Regions from separate parts of the Synechococcus sp. MU1655 genome, predicted to be linked through region 1. Evidence: predicted binding sites of a transcription regulator. Region 1 holds the regulator's gene; the other holds the start of a gene.
The links. The regulator NtcA, encoded in region 1, controls nitrogen genes in cyanobacteria. The targets are predictions, from matches to a motif close to GTANCNNNNGNTAC.

Region 1 (3,117 bases):
CCTGCAGTCCGCAGCGCTTGGCTCAGCACACAAGAAAAGCTCCCCCGAAAGGAGGCGGTATGCACCTCAAGCTGCCCTTCTGGAGCCACCAAATGCAGGGGTGGACGAACCTCGACAGAGGGCAATCCCCTTAGCCCTGCTTGCTCGAGAGTCCTGTGGTCAACAGTCCGCGACTCACGAGAATGATGGGTAGGGCTGAGGCTGACGGTCATCACATTCGCCGAAGTCCGGCAAATCCGGATGTGAATGAATCTAGCGGTGAAAGTTGAATGCACAAGTGTTTTGACACCATCCATGGTGTGCCGAGCCAACTGGCAGGCTCAAAGCACCTCCGCACCGTGGACTTATGACCGACACCTCTCGCAATGACGGACGTCGGCCGGGTGATCTTCGCCCCTTCTCGATCAGCTGGGATCCCATGGGATTTGCCCTCAGCTCAGTGATCATTCACAGCGGACGGACCGCTGTTCTTTGCAGCGTTTGCCATCAGGAAGGTGTCCCTCGCTGGCGCAAAGATCAAGGCCAGGGATGGCTGAGTGCCGAATACCGACTCCTTCCTGGATCCACTCCAGAGCGTCAAAACAGAGAGCTGCTCAAATTAAGTGGACGCACCCAGGAGATTCAGCGCCTGATTGGTCGCAGCCTGCGCGCCGCCATCAACATGGAAGCTCTCGGCGAGAACACGTTGAGAATTGATTGTGATGTGATTCAGGCGGATGCCGGCACCCGTACCGCGGCGATCAGCGGATCTTGGGTCGCGCTGCAACGAGCCTGTGAACGGCTTGTTCAACAAGGGGTTCTCAACACCAACCCTGTCCAAGCTCAGGTGGCAGCTGTCTCCGTTGGCGTGATTCAAGACCGCCCCCTTCTCGATCTCGACTACAGCGAAGACAGCCATGCCGACGTGGATCTCAATGTCGTCATGAACGGAGAGGGACAATTGCTGGAACTACAGGGCACTGCAGAAGGAGCTCCTTTTAGCCGCCACCAGCTCAATGCCCTCCTGGACCTCGCCGAGCCTGGGCTCAAAAAAATCATGGGTGATCAACGTGCGGCTCTTTCAGCTACATGAACTCCGCTTCAGGACAAGGCAGCATTTCGTGTTCCTTGCTACACGAGCCGGGTTGGCTGATCCATAACATCTCGTAAGACGCGCTGGGAACATGGCTGAGGTCAGCCGCGGCTTCAGCCGCTATGCACCACCAACAATTCGCCCGGCGGCCTCGAGCTTCGGGACCCCCGCGGTTCCATCCAACCGCACTCTTCAAGACGTCATTCGGGGACTCGATGGAGCCAATTCCGAAATGGTGGAACGGGGGAAAACCATCTTTTTCCCCGGCGATCCAGCAGAAAAGGTGTACCTCATTCGTCGCGGTGCAGTTCGCCTCTCAAGGGTGTACGAATCCGGCGAAGAAATCACCGTTGCCTTGTTACGAGAAAACAGCTTGTTTGGCGTTCTGTCGTTATTGACAGGTCATCGCTCTGATCGTTTTTATCACTCGATCGCTTTCACCAGAGTGGAGATGGTCACGGCGCCCGCCACATCAGTGCGGCAGGCCATCGAAGCTGACACCAGTGTGGGATTGCTGTTGTTGCAAGGTCTGTCCAGCAGGATTCTCCAGACCGAAACGATGATCGAAACGCTCACCCATCGGGACATGTCGTCTCGGCTGGTGAGTTTTCTGCTGGTGCTCTGTCGAGATTTCGGAGTGCCTGGTCAACGGGGCATCACCATCGACCTTCGCCTCTCACATCAAGCCATCGCCGAGGCCATCGGCTCCACACGCGTCACGATCACTCGTCTCTTGGGTGATCTCAAGGCGTCCAGCCTTGTCGATATCGATCGCAAAAAGATCACTGTTCTCGATCCAATCGCTCTCGCCAAGCGATTCAGCTGACCATGCAGGTGAAGATGGAGCTTCCATCCGAACTCTGACCCTTCGTTCTCCGTGACCGGCTGGTTCCTACTTCTCGCTCTTCTTGTGCTTGGAGGCGTGCTCTCAACCCTGGGAGACCGTCTTGGATCTCGCGTGGGGAAAGCTCGACTGAGCTTGCTTGGACTGCGTCCCAAACGCACGGCCGTGGTGATTACGGTGTTAACGGGCAGCCTGATTAGTGCCCTTTCACTCGGACTCTTGCTGTTGGTCAGTCGACAGCTCAGGGTGGGCCTGTTTGAACTGAATGCTCTCGAAGCGAAATTGCGGAGCAGTCGCGCCGACCTCAAAACAAGCAAACGCGCTCAGACACAAGCTGGCAAAGAGCTCACAACCGCCCAACAGCGCGCGGCAGAACTGCGTCGCACCCTGAAGCCACTCCAGGAGCAAACCCGATCCCTGGAGGCAGAGCGACAGCGATTGAGCCAAGACGTGGATGCGAAAGATATTGAGATTCAACGCACCGAACAGGAGCTCTCAGCCGTGCGCTCTCAAATTCGCAGTGGCGAGAAAGAACTCAATCAACTGGAAGACAATCTCCTCGCCCTGCGTCGCGGAAATGTCGCCATCAGCAGTGGGCAGCCGCTTGCAACCGTGACCTTGAAGCTCGAACGCCCCGATCAGGCAAAAACGGTGATCGATCAGTTACTACGAGATGCCAATCTTCAGGCCTATCAACAAGCGCTCCCTGGCCAACCGGTAGAGCGTCAGATCCTGCTGGTTCCGCGACCCGACATCAAACGCTTGGAACAAACGATTCGCAAACCTGGCACCTGGGTTGTGAACATTCGTTCAGCAGCCAATGTGCTTCTGGGTGAAACCGTTGTGTATGCCTTCCCGGAAGTGCTTCCCAATGTCACGGTAACCAGAGAGGGGGAGATCCTGGCCCGCACCACCCTCGCGAGCAATGAGCGCAACCCTGAAGCCGTTCGCAACCGACTGAATCTTCTCCTTGCCTCCACATTGGCCGAGGTGCAACGACGCGGATCTCTCAGCAAGGGGCTGCAGTTCGATGTGAATGCCATCAATGTGCTGGGCCAAGAGCTGATCGACCGCAATGGCGGTCTCGCTTCGCTCGAAGCGGTTGCTTTGCGGCGCAGCGAGACCGCCGATCCCATCGCCATCCAGTTGCGACTCAGTCCATGACACGCGTCGTCGCCTTAGATCCTGGCCGAAGCAAATG
Region 2 (3,117 bases), on a different contig from region 1:
GTGGATGCCAATAAAAAACCCTGGCCCAGGATGGGTCAGGGTGAAGAGCAGATCAAATGCTGCTAATGGAAGGGGTTATCGGCCTGATGACACGAAATCTGGATAGGCCTCCATTCCGTGCTCACCAATATCAAGGCCTTCCACTTCTTCCTTCTCGGTGACTCGGATGCCTCCGAACAAGCCACCGATCACGGACCAAGCAATCCAGCAGGTCACGATCGTCCAAATGGCATAGGCCGCACAACCGAGAGCTTGGATGCCGAGCTGGCTGATGCCACCTCCGACAAGCAAGCCGAGGGGAGAGCCATCCCCCTGGATATCAAAGCCCCAAAGACCAACCACCAAAGTTCCCCAGACGCCACACACGCCATGGACTGAGAAGGCTCCAACCGGATCGTCGATGCCTGATGCGTCAAGCGCTGATACGGCAAAGACAACGATGATTCCGCCGATCAGACCAGCAACCCAGGAGCCAACAAAAGTGAGGTTGCCGCAACCTGCCGTGATGCTCACCAGGCCGGCAAGGATGCCGTTGATGATCATTGTCAGGTCAGGTTTGCCGGAGGTCAGGGTTGAGATCACGGTGGCACCGATCGCTCCACCAGCCGCCGCCAAGGTTGTTGTTACAGCAACGTAAGGGACCCACTGATCCATGGCGAGCTGGGAACCAGGGTTGAATCCATACCAGCCAATCCAAAGAATCAGTGCACCAAGAGTGGCAATGGCCATGTTGTGGCCAGGGATCGCCTGAGGCTTGCCATCAATGAATTTGCCGATACGAGGGCCAAGAAGCATGGCTCCAATCAGTCCAGCCCAGGCTCCAACGGAGTGAACAATGGATGAACCAGCAAAATCGATAAATTCTTTGTCACCAACGGAGTTCAGCCAGCCTCCATTCCATTCCCAACTACCCGCAATGGGATAGATGAATGCAGTGAGAATGAGCGAAAACACCACGAATTCGCCAAATTTCACGCGCTCAGCGACGAGGCCTGAAACGATGGTTGCTGCTGTTCCAGCGAAAGCAGCCTGAAACAAGAAGTCAACACTTGGAACAAGGCCAGCTTCTGAAATTAGTTCGGGCGTAACAGCTGGATCAAAAAACAACCCGTTGAAATAGAGCCAGCCAGCGGCAATGGCATTGCCATACATCAACGAATAGCCAACGAACCAGTAGGCGGTTACGGCAAGTGCAAAGACGAACAGATTTTTAGCGAGAATATTGACCGCATTTTTTTGGCGGCACATTCCGGCTTCGACCATGGCGAAACCGGCGTTCATGAAAATCACCAGGATCGTCGCAACCAGCAGCCAAAGATTGTTGGCTAAAAATGCTGCATTGAGTTCCGGCATCTCTGCGGCGTGAGCCGAGAGGTTGAAAAGCCCAAGACCGAAAAGGGCCAGTGGCACGCAGCCAAGCCACAAGAGTGAGCGATTGGTTTTAAAACCGCGAATGCTTTGAAGGAGGAGCATCGGGCCCTCCAAAAGACTTGCCTCCTGGAGGCGAGATTTGCGTCGCGTGTTGGGCGACTCGTAAGCAGTTGTCATAGAAGAAAGCAGGACTGCAAGAGAGGCAGGACGCTGAAGTCCTATTCCGCTTCCCAAAACTGCTCGCCTGCGCACACTTTTTAAGTCGTTGTTGCTACCGAATGTGCGTTTCCCAATGATTTGAGCCTTTTTACAGGCGAGGACAAACGGTCCTGACTCCTTCCCATTTGATCTGGTCCTCATAAAAACTGAAGCAGCAAGGCAGCACCTCAACCCCTGCTGCCAGGGCCTGTCTGAACAGATCCCCGTAGCGGGGATCTGCGCTGTCGCCCGGCGCGAAGGCGATGACATCCGGCCGGCTCAGGCAGGGAACCAGGACACCTCGTGCATCAGGAAGGAGCGCCGTCAGTTCCTCCAGGTGTTTTTGTCCCCGTTCCGTGACGGTGTCTGGGAAGAGCGCAACCTCGCCCTGACACCAGGTGGTGTTTTTCACTTCAACGTAGATGGGGCGTTGATCGTCGGCGCTGTCGTCTGGGGTAAGCAATAAGTCAATGCGACTTCTGCGATTGAGGCCATAGGGCACTTCGGCGCGGATGGTCTTGATCGGGCCGAGCTGGTCTTTGAGTCCACCGGCTTCAATCAGGGCCCGAATCAGTTTGTTCGGCAAAGCCGTATTAATGCCAGCCCAGCAGAGCGTTCCGTCACTGCTTGGGATCTCAGCTTGCTCCCAAGTCCAGGCCAACTTGCGCTTCGGGGAAGGGGCATGGCGCACCCGGACTCTCCCACCGGGATGGAGCACGCCTTTCATAGGCCCCGTGTTGGCACAGTGGACCGTGACGACTTGTCCATCGTTGAGCTCCACATCAGCCAGAAAGCGTTTGTAGCGCTTTAGGAGCACACCTTCGCTGAGGGCTGGAAATTCAAGGATCGACGTACCGGTCATGGTTGCTGGCTGAATCGGCCCATGGTGGCCTGGCGCAGGGTTGAGAATGCTCGCTCAGAAGGGCTGTGAAGAGACAACGAATGGCGAGATCTCTCAAGCGCATTGCTTTGGTCGTGACCTACGGCACGTTGCTGAGCAAGGTTGGCGGTTTAGTGCGTCAGTTGGTGATTGCGGCAGCCTTCGGGGTGGGTGCTGCTTACGACGCTTACAACTACGCCTACGTCCTTCCTGGATTCCTCTTGATCCTGTTGGGAGGGATCAACGGGCCATTTCATAGCGCCATGGTGAGCGTGCTCAGCCGCCGTCCCAGAGAGGAGGGAGCGCACATTTTGGCCACGTTGAACACGATGGTTAGCGCTCTGCTGCTGGTGTTAACGATCGTTCTCGTGTTGGCAGCTGATCCATTGATCACACTCGTCGGCCCTGGCCTTAATCCGGAGTTGCATCGCATCGCCGCGGTGCAACTCCAAGTGATGGCTCCCATGGCGCTCTTGGCTGGTCTGATCGGCCTTGGCTTTGGATCGCTCAATGCTGCTGATGAGTTCTGGATCCCGGCGATTTCGCCGTTGATGTCCAGCCTCGCCCTCATCGTGGGGATCGGTTTGCTCTGGTGGCAGGCGGGATCCGCAATCTCAACTCCCTCTCTCGCGCTCTGGGGAGGGGTGGTGTTGGCGTTATCCACCCTG

Region 2: NCN04_RS04255 (ammonium transporter) is a predicted target of NtcA. The motif match lies at 1,633-1,646, and genes of this name have one in related genera.

Annotation. Positions count from the first base shown of each region.
Region 1 covers NZ_JAKUHK010000023.1:6,564-9,680, forward strand. The annotation lists gene NCN04_RS02230 (cob(I)yrinic acid a,c-diamide adenosyltransferase) at 1-212, opposite strand, end outside; gene rph (ribonuclease PH) at 347-1,072, shown strand; gene ntcA (global nitrogen regulator NtcA) at 1,164-1,898, shown strand; gene NCN04_RS02245 (DUF3084 family protein) at 1,950-3,080, shown strand; gene NCN04_RS02250 (RuvC family protein) at 3,077-3,117, shown strand, end outside.
Region 2 covers NZ_JAKUHK010000053.1:5,663-8,779, reverse strand. The annotation lists gene NCN04_RS04255 (ammonium transporter) at 76-1,548, opposite strand; gene sfsA (DNA/RNA nuclease SfsA) at 1,679-2,431, opposite strand; gene murJ (murein biosynthesis integral membrane protein MurJ) at 2,512-3,117, shown strand, end outside.